DNA from 3 places in the Streptomyces sp. NBC_01384 genome. Region 1 is predicted to be linked to each of the others. Evidence: riboswitches for the same ligand, from Rfam matches in the RefSeq annotation. Region 1 holds a riboswitch; each other region holds the start of a gene.
The links. Region 1 has a riboswitch for cobalamin ahead of OG747_RS44120 (CbtB-domain containing protein). Riboswitches for the same ligand answer to the same signal wherever they lie in the genome.
Positions count from the first base shown of each region.

Region 1 (7,297 bases):
CCTTGTTCTCCTCGCCGACCCGGCGGGAGACGGGGACGCGGATGTTCTCGTAGTAGCTGGCGGTGGTGTCGTGCGAGGCGAGGGTGTTGATGAGGGTGCAGGAGTAGCCGGGGTCGGAGGTCGGCACGAGGAGCATGGTGATGCCCTTGTGCGGCGGGGCGTCCGGGTCGGTGCGCACCGCCAGCCAGACCCAGTCCGCCGTGTCGCCGTTGGTGGTCCAGATCTTCTGCCCGTTGACCATGTAGTGCCCGGTGGCCTCGTCGCCCTCCCGTACGGCCTTGGTCTTGAGCGCCGCCAGGTCGGTGCCCGCGTCGGGCTCGCTGTAGCCGATCGCGAAGTCGATCTCGCCGGAGAGGATCTTGGGCAGGAAGTACTCCTTCTGCTCCTCGGTGCCGAATTGCATGATCGTCGGGCCGACGGTGTTCAGCGCCATCAGGGGCAGTGGTACGCCCGCCTGGGCGGCTTCATCGAAGAAGATGAACTGCTCCAGCGGGGTCAGCCCCCGCCCGCCGTACTCCTTGGGCCAGCCCACCCCGAGCCAGCCGTCCGTGCCGAGCCGCCGGATCGTCTCGCGGTAGAACCGCTTCTGGGCCGCCGGGTCGCCATACCGGGCGTACGCATGGTCGGGCACCAACTCGGCGAAGTAGCCGCGCAGTTCGGTCCGCAGCCGCTGCTGCTCTGGCGTGTATTCGAGATGCACGGCGCCTCCTGGCTCCCCAAGGCCGGACCTGACGGCGCACACCGTAGAACGTGTTTCAGAAATTGGGAATGCCGAGGACGTACGAGAAGGGCGGGCCCGGACGTCCGGGCCCGCCCTTCTCCACCCGCTCAGTGGGCGACGGGGGTTGCCTCCGGGGCGACCTCCTTCTTCACCGTGGCCGGTTTCGGGGACAGCACCCGCTCCGCCAGGAACCCGAAGACGAGCCCGAAGGCGGTCCACAGGGTCAGCTGGATGGCCAGTGCCGCGAGGCGGAACTGCCAGAGCAGGGTGGCGGAGAAGTCCTTCGGGACCTCGTTCACGGCCGGCAGGAACGCGTACGCGAGCCCGATGGCGAGGACGAGGAACGCGCCCGCCGCCAGCGTCGCGTTCCAGTTGCCCAGGCGCGGCGCGAGGCGCTTGCCCAGGATGACGGCGGCGACGGCGAGCAGCACGCTGAGCACCATCATGAGGAAGTACAGGGTCGTGCGCTTGCCGATGGTGTCGGGGTCGCCGACGGACGGCGGGTTGGCGGGGTATTTCAGGAACGGCACGACATAGACGGCGAGCAGGCCCGCGGCCGACAGGAGCAGCGCGCTCGCGCGCGGCCCGAAACGGCCGATCCTGCCGAGCGCGAAGCAGTACGCGAGGGCGGCGATACCGCCGAACGCGACCCCGTAGACGAGGACACCGGTGGCCAGGCCGCCGGTGGACTGCATCGTGCGACTGACGGCTTCCATGCCGTGCTCGTGCGTGTGCGCATCCTCGTAGGCGATGGCCGAGTCCACGCGCGGCTCACCCAGGAAGTAGGCGACGACCAGGGCGAGCAGGCCCGCGGCGAGACCCGCGAGCATGCCACGCACCAGAAGGTTTCTTACGGTTGCCGAGTTCATGTGCTCGTGCGTTTCCGCGTCGCCGTCAGTGGCAGGGGAAGCCGAGCAGGTGGCGGGCGTCGTGGACCCACTCGTGGACGTTCTCGCCGGACACGAGGGAGGTGGCGCCCTGTTCGGCGCCGACGAAGTAGAGCAGGACCAGCATCAGGATGCCGAAGAAGACCGCCCAGGGGGCGATCGCACCGATCGGCAGCTTCGCGGGAACGGCGGTGGGGGTAACGGTCGGCTGAGCGACGGACTGCGCCATGGGGCAGAACCTCCTGGGGAACTCGCGTCCCATCTTGGTGGTGCACAGGACGACGGCCGCGGGTCTGACTTGCTCGACCTCCACCACCCCTGGCGGGAGTGGTTCGTGCTGGGCTTACAGTGGCGCGACCGTGCCGGATTCCCACCGGACTTCCGCCGAACCGTCGTCAATATCGTCGAGACCGTACCGCGAAGCCGGGCTCCGGCCAAGAGCGCATAAAGAGAGACGACGTGCGCCCTGCGGCCGGGGGCGGCACCGGCTTCCCTTGCCCGGCAAGGATTCTGGTCACGGAAGACCGCACCAGCACGCGAGAGTGGACGTATGACAAGCCGAGTGATCTTGATCTCAGCCGCGATCAGCGCGGCGCTGCGCGAGGCCCGCTTCGACGAGGGAGGCCGGGTCGACGCCGCCGGACTGCGGCTCGCGCGGGCGGCCGCGGGTGCGGTGCCCGACGCGGAGCGGCTGTGGGTCTCCCCCACTGTCCGGTGCCGCGAGACCGCGGACGCGCTGGGCCTCGACGCGGTGGTGGACGCATGGGAGTTGGCCCCTCTGGACGTGGGCCGCTGGCGTGGCGCGACCCTGGAGGAGGTCAGCGCGAAGGAGCCGGAGGCGGTGGCCCGGTGGCTGGCCGATCCCGGTGCGGCGCCGCACGGCGGTGAGTCGGTGCGGGCGTTCTGCGAGAGGGTGGCGGGCCGCCTCGATACGGCCGCGGAGTTCACGGGCCGGACCGTGGCCGTGGTCGAGCCGGAGGTCGTACGGGCTCTGGTGGTTCGGGTGTTGGGGGCGCCGGAGTCGGCATTCTGGCGGGTCGACGTGCCGCCCCTGACCGCCACGGAGTTCAGCGGCCGCGCGGGGCGCTGGAACGTACGGGCCGGACGGCCGCTCGCGGAGCCGGCGTGAACCGGTCCGAGACGGTGCCCGGGTGCGCGGCTCAGCGTCGCGAGGAAGTCCGTGCGGGCCGGGGCACACTCACGGCAGGCCTTCGCGCTGCCCCGCGCACCGGGGCACTCGCCGTCGCCGCGACGCGCGGGTAGCCGAAGGAGAGCGCGTCAAACCCGCAGCGTCACGGACGAGTTCCCGGGCCGAGCACCGTGGGCCGGAAACGCCGGCAGCGGCCGCGCCTGCTGGACGGCTGCCCGGTTCGCAGGCGCGAGCGGGCGCCGGCTACGCGCCCGTCGCCTCCGCCGCCTCCCGTGAGATCTGTTCGAACTGCGCGCCCATCGCCTCGGAGAGCGCATGGGCCGCCGAGAGCGGGCGGACCATCACCATCAGGTCGTCGATCCTGCCGTCCTCGTCGAAGTGCAGGAAGTCGCAGCCGTTGAGTTCCTTGTCGCCCACCTTCGCGGTGAAGACCAGCGCGTGGTCACGGCCGTCGGCACCGGCGATCTCGCGTACGTAGCGGAAGTCGGTGAAGACGCGGGAGACGCCGCGCAGGATCGCCGCGGTGATCGCCTTGCCCGGGTACGGCTTGAAGGCGACGGGGCTGGTGAACACGACGTCGTCGGCCAGCATGTCCTCGATCGCGGCGAGGTCGCCCTCCTCCACGGCCTTCCGGAAGGGGTGCATCCGAGTCCCACCTCTCATCTCTGATAACTGAGTCTGATACTGAAACTGATGCTGATGCTGATGCTGATCTCTGGTACCTGATAGCTGATACTCAACTAATTGATTAGGTGCGGAACAGATTAGTCATGGAGGTGTTCCCCGTCTAGCCTGGGACCATGGCATTGCGCAACGCGGTCCTCGCCGCGCTTCTGGAGGGCGAGGCGTCGGGATACGACCTGGCCAAGGGGTTCGACGCCTCGGTGGCCAACTTCTGGATGGCGACCCCGCAGCAGCTGTACCGGGAACTCGACCGGATGGCGGCCGAGGGACTCATCGAGGCCCGGCTCGTCCAGCAGGAGCGGAGGCCGAACAAGCGGATCTTCTCGCTCACCGACGCGGGCCGCGCCGCGCTGCGGGACTTTACGGCCGAGCCGCCGAAACCCACCGCGATCCGCGACGAGTTGATGGTCAAGGTCTATGCCGTGGACGAGGGGGACGAGCAGGCCGTGCGGGCGGCGATCACCGAGCGGCTGGAGTGGGCCCGCGCCAAACTGGCCCGCTACGACCGGATACGGGCCCGGCTCCTCGACGGGCGCGGCGAGGACGACTATCTGGCCGGAGCCGAGCGCGTCGGCCCCTATCTGACGCTGATGGCCGGACGCGCCTTCGAGCGGGAGATCATCCGCTGGGCCGAAGAGGCTCTGCGTGTCCTGGAGCGGCGCGCCGCCGTGCCGCGCTAGACCTCGCATCGGGTGTTCCCGAGGGTCCATTGGATGTCCTATGGCTCTGCCCGGGCTCCCTATTGGTCACCTATGCCTGGCCCGCATACCGTCGAGGACATCGTCGCCCTGACGATCTGGGTCCAGAGTGTCAGGGCGCGCGACAGGAACGAACAGGAACGCCCCGCCCCCCATTACCCCCGGGAGAAACGCACCATGTCGAAGATTCTCTTCGTGATCACCGGCGTCGACCACTGGACGCTCGCCGACGGCACCCGGCACCCGTCCGGCTTCTGGGCCGAGGAGGCCGTCGCCCCGTACGAGGCGTTCAAGGCCGCGGGCCACGAGGTCGTCGTCGCCACGCCGGGCGGCGTCGTGCCGACCGTGGACCGGGGGAGCCTGGCGCCCGAGGTCAACGGCGGCCAGGAAGGCGCCGACCGGATCGCGCGCGTCCTCACCTCGATGGCCGAACTCCAGCAGCCGATCAAGCTGGAGGAGGTCGACCTGGACGACTACGCGGCCGTCTTCTACCCCGGCGGCCACGGACCGATGGAGGACCTCGCGGTCAACGCGGACTCCGGCCGGCTGCTCACCCTCGCGCTGGAGTCGGGCAAGCCGCTCGGTGTGGTGTGCCACGCCCCGGCCGCGCTGCTCGCCGCGACGAAGGAGGACGGTACCAACGCCTTCGCGGGCTACCAGGTCTCCGGGTTCACCAACGTCGAGGAGACGCAGGCCGGTCTCGCCGACAAGGCCAAGTGGCTGCTGCAGGACCGGCTCGTCGAGGCGGGTGTGGACTTCCAGGAGGGCGAGCCGTGGGCCCCCAAGGTGGTCGTCGACCGCAACCTGGTCACCGGCCAGAACCCGGCCTCCTCCGCCCCTCTCGCGGCCGAACTGCTGATGAAGCTGGCCTGACCTCCATGGGCACTGACCGGCTCGACGAGGTCCTCGACGCCGCCTACGACTGCCTGACCAGGTACGGCGTTCGGCGCACGACGATGGACGACATCGCCTCCACCGTGGGCGTGTCCCGGTCTGCGGTCTACCAGTACGTCCGCAGCAAGGACGACGCCTTCCGCCTGCTCGCCGGGCGCCTGCACGAGCGGGCGCTCCACCGGGCCCGGGAGGCGGCGGCCGAGCAGGACGCCCCGCACGCCGAGCGCGTCCGGGGTGTCCTCGCCGCCAAACTCGACCTGGTGCTTCAGCTGGCCGGCGACTCCCCGCACACCGTCGAACTCCTCGACGAGAAGGCCCGGTTGTTCGGTGACATCTGCCACGCGTTCGGCGGGGAGTTGCGCCGCCTGCTGATCGCCCTCTTCGCCGAGGTGGCCTCCCCGACCGGCGTCGAGCCCGCCGAGGCCGCCGACATCTGCCTGGCCCTGGTCGTCGGCCTGGAGTCGGCCCCCGACGGCAGACGTCTGCTGGCCCCGGCGACCGACGCGCTGCTGACCGGCCTGCTCGGCGCCCACGCCTAGGGGGACAGCAGCTCCGCGGTGGGGCCTTGGCGGACCAGCCGACCGGTCTCCAGGAGATGCACGGTGTCCGTGTAGGCGGCCACCAGGTGTGGCGCCCCTCACCGCCCGCGCGCCGGTGCCGGTGCCGGCACCGGCCTAACTAACCGCGTGGGGGTGCGGTCGTGCCGCGGACCTCGATGACCGGGGCGGTGAGGACGACCTCGCCCGGGCGGGCGGGGTCGGCGATCCGGTCGAGCAGAGACTACGCGGCGCATCCGGAGGGCGCGCTGACCTGGCGCTACGAGCGGGAGCGGGGCGGCAGCGGAGTCCTCGGCGACCTGGCCTCGCACGGCGTCGACCTGGCGCGCTTCCTGCTCGGCGAGATCGAGGCACTGACCGCCGACACCGCGGTCTTCCTGCCGGAGCGGGCCCGCCCGACGGGCGCCACCGCCGGTCACACGCGCGCGACGGGCGGCGAGCTGGGCCCGGTGGAGAACGAGGACTACGTCAACTGTCTGCTGCGCTTCGCCTCCGGTGCGCGGGGCGTGCTGGAGGCCTGCCGGATCTCGGTGGGCGAGCAGAACAACTACGGCTTCGAGGTGCACGGCACCAAGGGCGCGGTCTTCTGGGACTTCAGGCGCATGGGCGAACTGGGCGTCAGCAGGGGTACGTCGTACCAGGACCAGCCCGTCAGCACGGTGTACGTCGGCCCCGGGGACGGCGAGTACGCAGCCTTCCAGCCGGGTTCCGCGAACAGCATGGGCTACGACGATCTCAAGGTCATCGAGGCCCACCACTTCCTGCGGTCGATCGCCGAGAGCACCCCGTACGGCGCGACGCTGGCCGACGCGGTGCACAGCGCGGCGGCGCTGGACGCGATGTCCCGCTCCGCCGAGCGGGGCACGTGGGTGCCCCTGGCCTGACGTGGCGGTCGCGGTGGCCGGATCGATCCGTCATCGCGTCCATGAAGGACGGCGGCCGAGCGACTTTCTGTTATCGGCCGCGTTCCACGGCGTCTCCTGTGCGTAGGCATCCCCAGGCACCGAGCGCTAAGGAACCAAGTCAGTGACAGCACAGATCAGTCGCCGGAACATGCTGAAGATCGCCGGTGCGGCCGCGGGCGCCGCCGGAGCCGCCACCGTCGACGCGGCGGCCCCGGCATCGGCGGCGGGCGGCACCTTCGCACACCCCGGGATGCTGCACACCCGGGCCGATCTGAACCGCATGGCGGCCAAGGTGAAGGCCGGCGCACAGCCCTACACGGCCGGCTTCGCCAGGCTGGCGGCCAACCGGCATGCGCAGAGCACCTGGAGGGCCAACCCCCAGGCGACCGTCTACCGCGGCTCGGGCACACCCGAGAACTACGCCACGCTCTACAACGACATCCACGCCGCCTACCAGAACGCCCTGCGCTGGCACATCACCGGCATCGCCGCGCACGCCGACACCGCCCGCGACATCCTCAACGCCTGGTCGGCCAAGCTGACCAGGCTCGACGGCAGCGCCGACCGGTTCCTCGCCTCGGGCCTCTACGGCTACCAGTTCGCCAACGCCGCCGAGCTCGTACGCGGCTACGAGGGCTTCGAACTGGCCCGCTTCCAGAAGATGATGCTCGACGTCTTCCATCCGCTGAGCGAGGACTTCCTCGCTCACCACAACGGCGCCTACATCACCAACTACTGGGCCAACTGGGACCTGACGAACATCGCCTCCGTCCTCGCGATCGGCATCCTGTGCGACGACCA
Region 1 covers NZ_CP109559.1:9,580,398-9,587,694, reverse strand. Annotated here, with positions in the region: gene OG747_RS44130 (acyl-CoA dehydrogenase family protein) at 1-700, opposite strand, end outside; gene OG747_RS44125 (CbtA family protein) at 829-1,590, opposite strand; gene OG747_RS44120 (CbtB-domain containing protein) at 1,616-1,837, opposite strand; cobalamin riboswitch at 1,874-2,038, opposite strand; gene OG747_RS44115 (histidine phosphatase family protein) at 2,159-2,737, shown strand; gene OG747_RS44110 (nuclear transport factor 2 family protein) at 3,002-3,403, opposite strand; gene OG747_RS44105 (PadR family transcriptional regulator) at 3,559-4,122, shown strand; gene OG747_RS44100 (type 1 glutamine amidotransferase domain-containing protein) at 4,318-5,013, shown strand; gene OG747_RS44095 (TetR/AcrR family transcriptional regulator) at 5,019-5,573, shown strand; partial or broken gene OG747_RS44090 (Gfo/Idh/MocA family protein) at 5,798-6,475, shown strand; gene OG747_RS44085 (alginate lyase family protein) at 6,645-7,297, shown strand, end outside.

Region 2 (7,297 bases), 6.7 Mb from region 1:
GCGAGCAGGGCCAGTTCGGCGCGGCCCCGCAGCCGGCCGGGGCCCGGCAGCAGCCCGGCGCCCATCGTGAACCACCCCATGGCGAGCATCTGGAACGGCATCCACGGCCCCACGCCACCCGTGAGCAGCGCGGACGAGAACATCGTCACGGACCCGAGCACGAACCCGAACCCCGGTCCCAGCACCCGCCCGCTCAGCACCATCAGGAAGAACATCGGCTCGATCCCGGCCGTCCCGGCACCGATCGGCCGCAGCGCGGCGCCGGTCGCGGCCAGTACCCCGAGCATGGCCACCGCCTTCGGGCCGAGCCCGGACTCGGAGATCGTCGCCGCGACCACTCCGACGAGCAGCACGAGCAGCCCCGCGAACAGCCACGGCGCGTCCTGCGTATGTGTGCCGACCCCCGAGTCGGGGTCGGCGAAGAGCGGCCAGCCGAATCCGGCGAGACCGACGGCGCTCACCAGGGAGAGGGCGGCGAGGGAGCGGGGGCCGAGGCGGATGGCCTTCGCTTGTGGCTGTGGCTGTGGCTGTGGCTGTGGCCGTGACGGGGGCTGCTTGCGGGGGCGGGCTTTGGGCGCGGTCATGAGAGTGCGTCCCTGATCTGGGCGACCGTGAGCCACGGCTGTGGCGCCAGCACCTTCGTGACTTGCGGGGCGAAGGACGGGGACGCGACGACCACCTCGGCCGTGGGACCGTCGGCGACGATCTCACCGTCCGCGAGGACGACGACGCGGTGCGCGAGCTCGGCGGCGAGTTCCACGTCGTGGGTGGCCAGGAGGATGGCGTGGCCCCCGGCGGCCAGGCCGCGCAGGATCATGATCAGGCGGGCCTTCGCCGCGTAGTCGAGGCCGCGGGTCGGCTCGTCGAGGAGCAGGAGCGGGGGGCGGGCCGTCAGGACGACGGCCAGCGCGAGCGCCAGCCGCTGGCCTTCCGAGAGGTCCCGGGGGTGGGTGCCGTCGGCGATGTCCGGCAGCAGCTCGGACACCAGGGCCCGACACGTGCCGGGCTCGGCGCCCGCGTCGACGTCGGCCGCCCCGCATTCGGCGGCCACCGTGTCGGCGTACAGGAGATCCCGTGGTTCCTGGGGTACGAGGCCCACGCGCCGTACGAGGTCGTGGGGCGGTGTCCGGCGCGGGATCACACCGCTGACCCGGACCGAGCCGGCCGCCGGTTCGACCAGCCCGACCAGCGTTCCGAGAAGGGTGGACTTCCCGGCGCCGTTGCGGCCCATCAGCGCGATGATCTCGCCGGGGGTGGCGGTGAGGTCGACGCGCCGGAGTGCTTCGACGTGGCCGTGGCGGACGGCGAGGGCGTCGACCGCGGCCGGTTGCGCGGGGGGTGCCGGGCGCGTCGCTGCGGCGGTGCGCTTGCGGAGGAGACGGGGGCGGCGGGGGAGGGACGACGGGGGAGGCAGGGGAGGCAGGGGAGGCAGGGGAGGCAGGGGTGGCTGGGGAGGCGGGGGAGGTTCGACGCCGGGCGCCGGGGGCGTCCTCTCCGGTACGAGGTTCGCGAGTCGCTCCCGCAGGGTCCCCGCCCTGCGTCGTGCGTCGCGCACCGTGAGGGGGAGCGGGGACCAGTCGGCCAGCCGGCCCAGGTCCACCACCGGCGGGTACACCGGGGAGACGGCCATGATCTCGGACGGGGTGCCGAGGAGCGGGGCGGCGCCCGGGGAGGGGAGGAGGGCGACCTGGTCGGCGTACTGGATGACGCGTTCGAGGCGGTGCTCGGCCATCAGGACGGTGGTGCCGAGGTCGTGGACGAGTCGTTGCAGGACGGCGAGGACCTCTTCGGCGGCGGCAGGGTCCAGGGCAGACGTGGGCTCGTCGAGGACCAGGACCCTCGGGTGCGGGGTGAGGACCGAGCCGATGGCCACGCGTTGCTGCTGGCCGCCGGAGAGCGTGGCGATCGGGCGCTCGCGCAGGTCCGCCAGGCCCAGCAGGTCCAGAGTCTCCTCGACGCGACGGCGCATCACGGCCGGGGCCAGACCCAACGACTCCATGCCGTACGCGAGTTCGTCCTCGACCGTGTCCGTCACGAAGTGGGACAGCGGGTCCTGGCCCACCGTTCCGACGACGTCCGCGAGTTCGCGGGGCTTGTGGGTACGGGTGTCCCGTCCCGCGACCGTGACCCGGCCGCGCAGGGTGCCGCCCGTGAAGTGGGGGACGAGGCCGCTGACCGCGCCGAGAACGGTGGACTTGCCGACGCCGGAGGGCCCGACGAGCAGGACCAGTTCGCCTTCGGGGACCTCGAAGTCCACGCCCCGGACGGTGGGTTCGGCTGCTCCGTCGTACGTCACGGAGACATCCTCGAAGCGGATCATGAGGGTTCCTGGGGAGTGGAGGGGTCTTTGGGGAGCGGGGCTGTGAAGGCGGGGAGGAGGCCGAGCAGGATCGCCGCCGCCGGCCAGAGGGGGAGAGCGGGGGCCACGAGGGGGACGACGCCGGGGCGCAGGGCCGTGGGATCGTACGCGGCGGAGACGATCAGCCCGGCCGCGACGGTGGCGCCGGAACCCGCCACCAGCCAGGCCCGTACGCCCCACACCTCCGGGCGGTAGCGCGTGCGGGGTGAGCGGCGGCCGCCCAGCCGGAGGCCACCGAGCGTCGCGGTCAGTCCGGCGAGCAGCACGGGCAGGCCGTAGCTGCCGCCCTCGGCGGTCAGTACTCCGTACGTGCCCGCGCAGACGCCCAGCAGGCCGCCCAGCGTCAGGACGGTGTTCGCACGGCGGACCATGGGCGCAACCTCGGCGGTCCGCCCGTAGCCGCGGGCGTCCATCGCCGCCGCGAGGGCGACCGAGCGCTCCAACGCGCCCTCCAGGACCGGGAGTCCCACGTGCAGCAGACCGCGCAGGCCCCGGTCGGGGCGGCCCCGCAGGCGGCGGGCGGCGCGGAGCCGTTGTACGTCCGCGATCAGATTCGGCGCGAACGTCAGCGCGACGACCACCGCCACGCCCGCCTCGTACAGGGCGCCGGGGAGTGACTTCAGCAGCCGCGCGGGGTTGGCCAGGGCGTTCGCCGCGCCTACGCAGATGAGGAGCGTGGCCAGTTTCAGGCCGTCGTACAGCGCGAAGAGCAGGCCCTCGGCGGTGACCCGGCCGCCGATGCGGATGCCTTGGGCCCAGTGGGGGAGGGGGACCTCGGGGAGCGTGACGAGGAGGTGGCTGCCGGGGATGGGGGAGCCGAGGAGGACGGCGAAGGCGAGGCGGATGGTGAGGACGGCGAGCCCGAGCTTGATGAACGCGGTGTAGGAGTGGGCCCAGGGCGCGTCGGTTCGGTGGGTGGCCACCACGTAGCCGGCTACGCCTATGAGGAGGGTGAGGAGGAGGGGGTTGGTGGTGCGGGAGGCGGCTGTTCCCAGGCCAAGGGCCCAGATCCACCAGGTGGCTGGGGGGAGGGTGTTGGCGCGGGTCGCTCTGGGGGCGCGGGTACGACGGTGCGGTGGGCGCCGGCTTTGAACGGCAGCGGCAGCGGCAGCCTGTGCGGTGGGCGTAGTCGCCCCTGTTGGGGTCGCGTCCTCTGTTGTCATTGGCTTCACCCCCGATGTCATTGCTTTCACCCCCGCTTCAGGACCGGCGGCGGCGTGTCTGCCAGATGGCCGCACCGCCCAGCACGGCCACCGTGGCGATTCCTGCCAGGAGGCCCACCGACGGACCGTGAGGGGTGGGTTCGGCCTTGGCCGGCTCGGAACTCGGGGTGTGTGAGGTCGTGACCTGGTCGCCGCAGCCCGTTCGGGGGTAGCCCGCGATGGCGCACAGGAGGGCGTTGGTGTCGTAGCGGAGGGGCGTGGCGACCGTGGCGAGGGCCTCGGCGGTTGTCGCGTCGGTGGGGACGCGGGCGCAGGCCGTGCGCGGCGTCGGCGGAATCTCGCCGGACGGCGCGTCCGCGGTGGTGCCGGAGTCGATGACCAGGGCCACCCGCTTCCGGCCGGACCGGGCGGGCGTCTTGGCGCAGATGGACGCGAAGTCGGCGTTTCCGCGCGGCTTCGAGGCGTCCTGCGAGTCCGCGCTCACCGCGAAACGGAACCCCTCGACGTCGCCGTCGGACGGCCGTGCGGTCGACGGCCCTTGCGTCGCGTACGTCCACTTCCCGCCGGTCAGGTCCCAGAAGGACCAGTAGCGGTAGCCGACGGCCTGGGCCTGCCCCGCCGCCGTGCCGAGCACGAGGAGGAGCAGGGCCAGGACCCACGCCGCCCTGCCGCGCCGCCTCACGGCTGCGGCTGCTTCTTGCGGGCGCTGATCAGGAAGCCGATGCCGATACCGGCGACGAGACAGACGCCGACGGTCCACCAGACGCCGAATCCCTTGCCGTCTCCCTTGCCGTCTCCCTTGTCGTCTGCCTTGTCGTCGTTCTTGTGCCGCTCGGGCGTGGTGGCCGTGTAGGTGTACGACCGCACCGCCGGGCCCGTCGCGTTGAGCTGCTTGACCAGGTCCGCGCCGCCGAAGTCACGCGGGTCCGTGCCGGTGGCGCGGGCGGCGAAGATGAGCTGGGCGTATGCGGCCGGGCCGGCCTGCGCCGCCCAGGCGCCGGAGTTCTTCTCCAGCCAGGCCAGGGGCCTCTTCGTGTACTTGCCGTAGCCCCCGGCGGCGAGCGCGACGACCGCGTCCGCGGTGTTGCCGTAGTCGGGCTGGTCCTTGGCGCCGGGCATCGCCGACTTCAGGTAGGGCACCTTGAGCAGGGCGTTGTAGAGATAGGACGCGCCATTGCGCGCCGCCAGGTCCGGGGTGAGTTTCCCCTCGTTCGCGCAGATGTGGCCGTACGACTGCGGCTTCGCGGCCGTCGTCACGAACCCCTTGCCGAGGGAGCCCAGCACCGCCGCGGCCGTCGCGTCCGCGTTCGCCGCGAGTTTCCCCCGCTTGTCGGGCTGGTAGGCGAAGCCGCCCGCGTCGTCGGTCTTGGTGTCGCACGCGATCGACAGCTTCACCAGCACGTCGTACGGGGACTTGCCCTCGCCGGACTTCACGTTCCCGGACTTCACGTTCCCGGGCTTCTCGCCCGCCGCGGCCAGCGCCCCGATCACCACGGACGTGGAGTTCGCGTCGCTCGCCCCGCCCGCCGTGTAGCCCCAGCCGCCGTCCTTGTTCTGCACGGACTTCAGCCAGCTGACGGCCCTGCCCGTCGCGTCGTCGTGCCCGCCGAGCGCGGTGAGGGCCTGTACGGCCGCCGCGGTGTTGTTGGTGTCGACCATCGTCTTGGCGTCGCACTTCGCCGTCGCGTCGGCGCGGTACGCGGGGAAGGCGCCGGTCGCGCACTGCTGCCCGGCCAGCCAGTCGACGGCCTTGGCCGCGGGCTTCACGCCGACGGTGTGCTGGGCGAGCAGCGCGAGGGACTGCCGCCAGACGCCGTCGTAGGTGGGGTCGGTGGTGCCGTAGAGGCCGGAGGGTATTGATGGGGAGGGTGAAGGCGAGACGCCTTCGGCGACGGCGGCCGGGGCCAGGGCCGTACCGATCGCTACGGTGGCGGCCAGTACCGCGGCGCTGCGGCGAACAATCATGACTCTCCCTGCGGGGAGCCGGGCAGCACCGGGCACGGCTTGGCCCGAGCGGCTCCGGCCCCGTATACCTCGACGGTGCCGGCCACCGACGGGCTGCCGATGGCACGAGCCGGTCACGTCCCGGACGAGGCGATCCGGCTTACCACCCGACAGGGCGTGGGCGGTTCACGGTTGCGGGTCAGCGCCGGAATCGCACCGGCTTCTCCGCGTACGGGGGCGATGACGACCTGCTTACTGTACTCGCCCGTAGGAATCGCCTGAGGGGTCGGCAACCGCTCGCCGAGGTCGGCGCACGGGATGGCGTACGAGGAGGGGCTCGACTACGCGGCCGGGGGTGACTGACGGGGTTCGACGACGGGGGTGGGTCCGCCGAACGGCAGGAACAGGGTGCGGGACGCGAGCAGCCAGGTGTCGCCGACCTTGCGGAAGGTGTCTTCGATGGGGGTCCCCCCGCTCGAGCGAAGCCGAGAGTGGGGGAGGCCGATCTGAACGGGAGGTCCGGCCGGGACCATGCCGCCGGTGTGGCCGTCGACGCGGTAGGTGGTGAAGTACGAGGTGGCACTTGCCTGGGTCGGTGAGGCCACGGTGACCAGGATGTTCGTCATGACGCGCCGCGAGAGCCGGTCGGCGGGGCGGGAGGCGAAGTACGCGCGCAGGGCCGCACGCCCCTCGACGAGCCGGTCGCCCTCCGGCCACTGCCAGACGCCGTCCTCGGTGAACAGCTCGGCGACCGTGCTCGGTTCACCCAGGTCCAGTCGGCGCACGAGGTCGAGGACGAGCCGCTCGCAGGCGCGCTCGGCGAGAAGTTCTTCCATGGGGATCATGGGACCGTTGCTATCAGCTCGGGGCCGCCGCCACCAACGGATTACCAGCCCACGTACGTCCACGTGCTACAGCGCCACGTACGTCACCGGATCGCTGCCCGCCACCGACTCCGCGCGCCCCATCTTCACCAGGCGGCGCACATGGGCCTCGGCCTCCGAGACCGCGATGTTCCTTGAGATGAAGGGGATCTGCTCCCAGGGGCGGTTCCACTCCATGCGCTCGGCGAGCTGCCAGGCGGTGAGAGGGGTGGAGAGGAGGGAGAGGAGATCGGCGAGGCGCTCCTCGTGGTGCGCGAGCAACTCCCGTACGCGGCCCGGCGCGTCGGTGAAGGCGTGCTGGTGGGCCGGGAGCACCTCGGCCGGGTTCAGCCGGCCGACGCGCTCCAGGGCGTCGAGGTAGTCGCCGAGGGGGTCGGCGACGGTGGCGTCGTCCGGATCCTCGTACAGACCGATGTGCGGAGTGATCCGCGGAAGCAGATGGTCGCCGGAGAAGAGGCGGCCGTGGCCGGGGAGCCCGGCCGGGTGGGTCTCCTCCAGGTGGAGGCAGACGTGGCCCGGCGTGTGGCCGGGGGTCCAGATCGCGCGCAGGCGCCGGCCCGCCAGGTCGAGGAGTTCGCCGGGGACGATCTCGCGGTCGGGGAGCGCGGGGGCGAAGGCGGGCAGGCCGGTGGAGAGCCGTGTCGTGCGCGCCTCGCGCAGGAGCGCCACGTGCTCCTCGGGTGCGCCCGAGGCCACCAGCTTGTCCATCATGAAGGCGAACCAGCGCTCGGGCCGGTTCTCCCGCGTCCGCCGTACGATCGCGGTGTCCAGCGCGTGCATCGCGATCCACGCCCCGGAGGCCTCCCGCACCTTGCCCGACAGACCGTGGTGGTCGGGGTGGTGGTGGGTGATGACCACGCCGTGCACCTCGGCGACGGCGATGCCGCAGGCGGTGAGCCCGGCGGTGAGGGTGTCCCAGGAGGTCGGGTCGTCCCAGCCGGTGTCGA
Region 2 covers NZ_CP109559.1:2,851,794-2,859,090, reverse strand. Annotated here, with positions in the region: gene OG747_RS12955 (ECF transporter S component) at 1-584, opposite strand, end outside; gene OG747_RS12950 (ABC transporter ATP-binding protein) at 581-2,320, opposite strand; gene OG747_RS12945 (energy-coupling factor transporter transmembrane component T) at 2,317-3,522, opposite strand; gene OG747_RS12940 (SCO2322 family protein) at 3,560-4,204, opposite strand; gene OG747_RS12935 (prenyltransferase/squalene oxidase repeat-containing protein) at 4,201-5,487, opposite strand; cobalamin riboswitch at 5,598-5,733, opposite strand; gene OG747_RS12930 (nuclear transport factor 2 family protein) at 5,808-6,311, opposite strand; gene OG747_RS12925 (MBL fold metallo-hydrolase) at 6,378-7,297, opposite strand, start outside.
Region 2: it holds a riboswitch for cobalamin, as region 1 does, so the genes downstream of both, OG747_RS12935 (prenyltransferase/squalene oxidase repeat-containing protein) here and OG747_RS44120 (CbtB-domain containing protein) in region 1, are expected to answer to the same signal.

Region 3 (7,297 bases), 7.4 Mb from region 1:
GGCGGTGAAGACGAGCGCGAGCTTCTTGTCCGCGTTCGGCTTGTGCTTCAGCCGGGCGTGCCGTACGGCGATCCCGGCGACGCGGGCGGCCCGCTCGGGGTCCGCGACGTACACCGGGACATCGTCAGGACCCTGCTCCTTGAAGGAGAAGGGGACCGTGATGAGGCGGCCGTCGAACTCCGGGATCGCGACCTGCATCGCCGCGTCCATGGGGGAGAGGGCGGCGTCCGACGCGTCCCAGGCACTCCTGGACGAGGTCAGGCAGAGTCCTTGCAGCACAGGGACATTCAGGTCGGCGAGCGCGCCGATGTCCCAGGCCTCCTCGTCGCCGCCGGCCGACGCCTGCGAGGCGTGCGTGCCGCCCGCCGCGAGCACGGTGGCGACCAGCGCGTCCGTCTTGCCGAGGATCTCGTACAGGCCCGCGTCCGCGCCGCGCAGCGAACCGCAGTACACGCCAAGGGCGTTGGCCCCCCGCGCCTCGATCGCGTCGCACAGCGTGTCGACGAAGGCGGTGTTGCCGGACAGTTGGTGCGCCCGGTAGAAGAGCACGCCGACGGTCGGGCGGCCCTCGATGAACGCGCGCTCGCCGTGGATGCCGTACTCCGGCATCTTCCGCGGCTCCTCGAAGCCCTCACCCGTGAGCAGCACGGTGTCGGAGAGGAACCGGGCCAGTTCGGCGAGGTTGTCCGGGCCGCCCTCGACGAGGTAGCGCAGCGCCTCGGCGACGACACCGGCGGGCACCGACGACTCGGCCATCAGCTCGGCGTCGGGCACGGACTCCCCGCCGAGCAGCACGGTGGGGATGCCCGAGGCCCTCAGCTTGTTCAGGCCTTCCTCCCAGGCGCGCTTGCCGCCCAGGAGCCGTACGACGGCGATGTCCACGCCCTCGACGAGGGACGGCAGTTCGCCCTCGACATCCACCCGGGTCGGGTTGCCGATCCGGTAGGGGGCGCCGGAGGCCCGGGCCGCCAGCAGATCGGTGTCGGCGGTCGACAACAACAACACTGTGCTCATGCGGGCGCTCCCGGTGGAATGAAAGGCAGTCCTTGCGGCGCGCCCGACTCGATGAGCCGCCACAGCGCGTCCGTGTCCGCGTGTTCCTCGATCAGATCGCCGAGCCGGTCGAGCTGCTCCTCGCGCAGCGCCGCGAACGACGTGTCGGCGGCCGGCACGAAGCGACGGCCCGCGGCGGCCGCCACCTCGCGCAGGAAGGCACGCCGGAATCCGTCCGACTCCAGCGAGCCGTGCCAGTGCGTGCCCCAGACGGCACCGACCCGGCACCCGTCCAAACTGTGTCCATTGCCATCGGAGATGAACGCGTCGCCGCCCGTGACATCGGCGACGCCGTGGTGGATCTCGTACCCCTCGACGTACTCGCCGAGTGCCTCCCCGACGGGCCGGGTGAGGGTCTTCTCGCGCGCGAACCGCACCCGTACGGGGAGGAGTCCGAGCCCCTCGACATACCCCGCTCGCGATTCGACCTCGTCCTCGATGTGCTCGCCGAGGATCTGGAAGCCACCGCAGATGCCCAGCACGGGCCGCCCCTCGGCCGCCCTGCGCTCGATGGCGTCCGTGAGGCCGCGCGTCCGCAGCCACTCCAGCGCCTTCACCGTCCCCCGGGTTCCGGGGACGACGACGAGGTCGGCGTCGGCCAGTTCCTCGGCGCGGTCCACGAACCGCACGACGACACCCGGCTCGGCGGCCAGCGCGTCCACGTCCGTGAAGTTGGACATGAGCGGGATCGCGCAGACGGCGACCCGCAGCACGTCCTCGCCGACGAGGGCGGTCACTCGGGACTCCCGGACCGCTCCCCGCAACGACACCCGCAGCCCGTCCTCCTCGTCGATGCCGAGGCCGTGCTGGAAGGGCAGGACGCCGTACGTCCGCCGCCCGGTGAGGCCGTGGAGCATGTCGAGTCCCGGCTCCAGCAGGGAGACATCCCCCCTGAACTTGTTGACGAGGAATCCGGCGACGAACTCCTGGTCCTCGCGCGACAGCAGCGCGACCGTCCCGAAGAACGAGGCGAACACACCCCCGCGGTCGATGTCGCCGACGACGAGCACGGGCAGCCGCGCATTGCGCGCGATCCCCATGTTCACGATGTCGGTCCGCCGCAGATTGATCTCGGCAGGACTGCCGGCCCCCTCACAGATCACCGCGTCATACGTGCCCCGCAACTCGGCGAGGCAGTCCAGGACGGTGGTGAGGAGGGCTTCCTGCCGCCCCCCGTGGTAGCCGCGCGCGGTCATCTCACCCACGGGCTTGCCCATGAGCACGACCTGACTGCTGCGGTCGCTGCCCGGCTTGAGCAGTACGGGGTTCATGAGCGCGGTCGGCTCCACGCGGGCGGCCTGCGCCTGCATGGCCTGCGCCCGCCCGATCTCGGCGCCCTCGCGTGTCACGAACGAGTTCAGGGACATGTTCTGCGCCTTGAAGGGCGCGACCTTGACGCCCTGCCGCACCAGCCACCGGCAGATCCCGGCGGTCACGACGCTCTTGCCGGCGTCGGAGGTGGTGCCGGCGACGAGCAGACCGCCGCTCATGACGTACGCCCCTTCCTGAGAAGCCTCTTTGTCATCAGCCGTCCGGCGGCACTCACGCCGAGCGCGAGCCAGCTCACGCGCCGCGACAGCCGTACGGCCCGTTCGATGTCGTCGACGTGGACGGCGCGCCCGGCACCATTGAGCACCGGCCGGTGCTCGACCCGCCCGCCGTAGGCGAGGGTCCCGCCGAGGCGTACCCCGAGCGCCCCCGCGAACGAGGCCTCCACGGGCCCGGCGTTGGGACTCGGGTGCTTGCCCGCGTCGGCGCGCCAGGCTCGTAGCGCCCCCCGAGGACTGTCACCCGCGAGGGCGGCGAGCACGGCGGTGAGGCGTGCCCCAGGCCACCCGGCGACGTCGTCGAGCCGCGCGGAGGCCCACCCGTACCGCCGGTACTTGGGGGACTTGTGCCCGACCATCGCGTCGAGCGTGTTCACGGCACGGAAGGCGACCAGCCCGGGCACTCCCCCCACGGCCCCCCACACCAACGCACCCACCACCGCGTCGGAGGTGTTCTCGGCGACGGACTCGACGACGGCGCGCGCGATTCCAGCGGCGTCGAGGGCCTGGGGATCCCGCCCGCACAGATGCGGCAGCCGCTCCCGGGCCGTCTCGGTCTCCCCGTCGGCGAGGGCGTCACCGATCGCCCGGGCCTCCCGCCCGAGGGTGGTGCCCCCGACGACGGTCCAGGTGGCGGCGGCGGTCAGCGCGACGGAAGCGGTGCGGGAGGGACGTACGGCTCGGGAAGCGACGGCGGCGAGCCCGGCGGCACCGCCCACACACACGGCGGTGTGCAGTGCGCCCCACCCACGGTGGTCCCGCCACAGCACCCGCTCCACGGTTCCCGCGGCCCGCCCGAACGCGGCGACCGGATGCCCCCGGTGGGGATCGCCGAGCAGCAGATCGCCGAGGAGCCCGGCGGCGGCGCCGTACGCGAAGACGCGATCGGCACGCACCGGGTCAGCCGACCGTCAGATCGGGTGGAACCGTCGCTCGCAGGGCACTTGGGCAGCCGCGCATGGCGTTATGTCCTCACTCAGGGTGTCCACGCCCTGGTTCGACGAGACCGGCGGTGAGAGTTCCTGGCTCACGGGGACTTCCTTCCCCGGTGACAGTGGCGGGACCGCGCCGGATTCACACCGGCTTCCTCTCATGTCGCCGTACTTGGCTCCGGCAGTCCACCACGGGGTGAGAACGGCCGTCAACTTGCTGTTGACCTGCGTGGGGAGAGTGTGCGAAGGCCCACATACGAGTGGGGTGCGGGACGGTGATCCGTCTCGCACCCCACGCGAAGTGATGCCTGTTTTGGGTTACTTGCCCGGTGTCTGTGGGCTACTTCCCGACGATCAGATAGATGCCGTACGCGACCGCCGCCGCGCACGACGCGAAGCAGACGTAGGCGCCGGTGACCGCGAGGGCGGCGGAGCCGCTCTGAGCGGATGCCGACTCGCGCTTGGAGAGGCCGACGATGCCGAGGGTGAAGAGGCCGACGAGGCCGACGGTGGTCAGGAGGCTGACTCCGAAGACGGAGCCGAGGGCTGCCCAGTCGATGTGCATGCTGTTCTTTCCTTACACCGTGGCCGGGCGGGTGGGCTCCGCGTCCGGGGACGGGATGGTGGTCTTCAGTTCGCCGGACGGGTCGCCGGACAGGTCGCCGGTGACGGGGCCCGCGGGGGGCGGGGTGACCGCGGCGATCGCGGTGGTGACGACGCCCGCGGGCTCGGTGTCGACCTCGTTGACGTTGTCGACGGTGACCGGCTGACGGCGGGACAGCTTCCAGATGGTGCCGGCGCCGGCGACGAGCAGCGCGCCGGTGAGGACGATGCCCCACGTGCCCTGCTTGGTCAGGAACTCGGCGCAGGCACCGGCCAGGCCGGCGGCCGGCAGGGTCAGGCCCCAGGCGACGAACATCCGGGTCGCGGTCGACCAGCGGACCACGCCGCCCTTGCGGCCGAGGCCCGAGCCCATCACGGCGCCGGAGCAGACCTGGGTGGTGGAGAGGGAGAAGCCGATGTGCGAGGAGGCCAGGATGGCCGTCGCGGCGCTGGTCTGGGCGGCGAAGCCCTGCGGCGGCGCGAGGTCGGTGAGGCCCTTGCCCAGGGTGCGGATGATGCGCCAGCCGCCCAGGTAGGTGCCGAGCGCGATGGCCGTACCGGCGGAGACGATGACCCACATCGGGGGGTTCGAGCCGGGGGCGATGACGCCGCCGGTGACCAGGGCCAGGGTGATGACGCCCATCGTCTTCTGGGCGTCGTTCGTGCCGTGGGCCAGCGAGACCAGGCCGGCGGAGGCGATCTGGCCGGCGCGGTAGCCCTTGGCGGTCGCCTTCTCGTCGGTGCGGCTGCCGATCCTGTACGTCAGCCGGGTGGCCAGCATCGCGGCGAGTCCGGCCACGATGGGCGCGGCGACCGCGGGGATCAGCACCTTGGTGACGACGGTCGAGCCGTTCACCGACGACCAGCCGGCCGACATGACCGCGGCGCCGATCAGGCCACCGAAGAGAGCGTGGGAGGAACTGGAGGGCAGGCCCAGGAGCCAGGTCAGCAGATTCCAGAGGATGGCGCCGACGAGCGCCGCGAAGATCACCTGGACGCGAATGCCCTCTTCATTGATGATCCCGCCGGAGATCGTCTTGGCGACCTCCACAGAGAGGAACGCGCCGACGAGGTTCAGCACGGCGGCCATGGCCACCGCCGTCTTGGGCTTCAGGGCGCCGGTCGAGATGGTCGTCGCCATCGCGTTGGCAGTGTCGTGGAAACCGTTCGTGAAATCGAACACGAGAGCGGTGACGATCACGATTCCGAGGAGGAGCGTGATGTGTTCCATTTACCCAGGCTTCTCTTTGATGTCAGTGGCAGGTGGACCGTAGGCAACCTGGGTGAACGGAAGGTGAACTGAGGCGGGCTTAGGGGTGTATCAAACAGTGGATCGCCCCTCCGCTTGTGTCGATCTCTGTCGCGGAGGGACGGTCGGAAGGTTCGAACGAAGGCGGAATTTCGAGTTCCGGAGGGGGTTTTCAAGGGGTCTCGCGTGGAGTGCTAGCCCTTCGCGAACTGCTGGAGCCGGGCCATGGACCCGTTGAAGAGATTCTGGTCACCCGGGAGCGTGCCGCTGTTGTCGTACTGCCAGAACGTCCACGCCGACCAGCCGGCCGGCAGCGTGCCCGCGTCCTTCGAGTCGTAGCGGGCGAGCCACAGGGCATGGTTCGCGGCGAAGGCGCGGCTGCCGCCGGTGCAGGTGTTCCACCAGTGTGTGGTCGTGTAGATGACCGGGCGGCGGCCGGTCTCCCGTTCGAGCTCGTCGCTGAACGCCTGGATCCAGCTCACGAGCTTGGCCTTGCTCAGGCCGTAGCACTTGTGCTTCTTGTCGTACGGGTTGTACTCGATGTCGAGCGCCGGCGGCAGCGTCCGGCCGTCCGCGCTCCAGGCGCCGCCGTTGCGCACGAAGTACGCGGCCTGGGTGGCGCCGGACGACTTGTCCGGCGCCGCGAAGTGGTAGGCGCCGCGGAGTATGCCCGCGTCCCGAGCCCCCTCGTACTGCCGGCCGAAGTAGGGGTTGCGGTAGGTGTGGGACTCGGTGGCCTTCACATAGACGAACCGGGCGCCCTTCGCTTTCGCGCTCTGCCAGTCGACGTTCTTCTGGTGCGAGGAGATGTCGTACCCCTTGGGCTTGTCCGCCGCCGTGGCCGGAACCCCGCCGAGGGTGGTCCCTCCTGCGATGAGCGCCGCTACGGCGGCGGCTGCCGCGATGACGCGGGCGTGACGAAGGAATGGTTTGTGATCATGGGCCATGTTTCCCCCCGGAATGGCGACGTACGCGACAAATCCCCCAGAGGTTATTGGAAGATCGTCGAAAGCCCGTCGATCGCCAGCCAATCGTTCTGGATGGGCTATATGTGCCTATATGTGTACTTACGGACGCATGGCTTCCGGCCTAAAGTGCCCTCGCCGACGGCGGGTTGACGTCCACGCCTGACAGGATCGCGGCATGGCTGAGCAGCGGCGGGACGCACGGGATGTGCGGGACGTGGGGGAGGGCGCACCGGGTGCGCGGGAGCGGGAGATGGCGGACGCCTGGGACGAACTCGTCGCCACGGCCCGCCGGACGGTGGCCGACGGGCTGGTCGTCGGCACGTCGGGCAATGTCTCGGTGCGGGTCGGCGACATGGTGCTGGTCACACCGACGGGAGTGCCGTACGACCGGCTGACGCCCGATGACGCCGTCGGCGTGGACCTCGACGGCCGACAGGTTCTCGGTTCGCTCGTTCCGACGAGCGAACTGCCGATGCACCTCGCGATCTACCGCGCCACCGACGCGCGCGCCGTCGTCCACACCCACGCCGCGCACGCGACGGCCGTCTCGGCCCTCGTCGCGGAACTCCCCCTGATCCACTACATGGCGGGCGCCCTCGGCGGACCGGTCCGTGTTGCCCGCTATGCGACGTATGGCACCCCGGAGTTGGCCGAGAACATGCTCCAGGCCCTCGCCCACCGCACCGCCTGCCTCCTCCAGAACCACGGAACCGTCGCCTACGGAGCCTCGCTGCCCCAGGCGTACGACCGCACCGCCCAGCTGGAATGGATGTCCCGCGTCTGGCTCCTGGCATCCTCCGTACCGGGGCTCTCCCCCACACTGCTGTCGGAGGAACAGGTGGCAGCGGCGGGCGACCGGTTGCGGCGATACGGACAGAGCGCCTGACGGCGAGACCGCCGAGCGGGTCCTCCGCTCGCCGACGGGGCCGGCCGCGGTGCTCCCGC
Region 3 covers NZ_CP109559.1:2,211,429-2,218,725, reverse strand. Annotated here, with positions in the region: gene cobN (cobaltochelatase subunit CobN) at 1-1,014, opposite strand, end outside; gene OG747_RS09945 (cobyric acid synthase) at 1,011-2,543, opposite strand; gene OG747_RS09940 (cobalamin biosynthesis protein) at 2,540-3,496, opposite strand; cobalamin riboswitch at 3,595-3,740, opposite strand; gene OG747_RS09935 (hypothetical protein) at 3,873-4,097, opposite strand; gene OG747_RS09930 (anion permease) at 4,110-5,366, opposite strand; gene OG747_RS09925 (lysozyme) at 5,579-6,331, opposite strand; gene OG747_RS09920 (class II aldolase/adducin family protein) at 6,528-7,238, shown strand.
Region 3: it holds a riboswitch for cobalamin, as region 1 does, so the genes downstream of both, OG747_RS09940 (cobalamin biosynthesis protein) here and OG747_RS44120 (CbtB-domain containing protein) in region 1, are expected to answer to the same signal.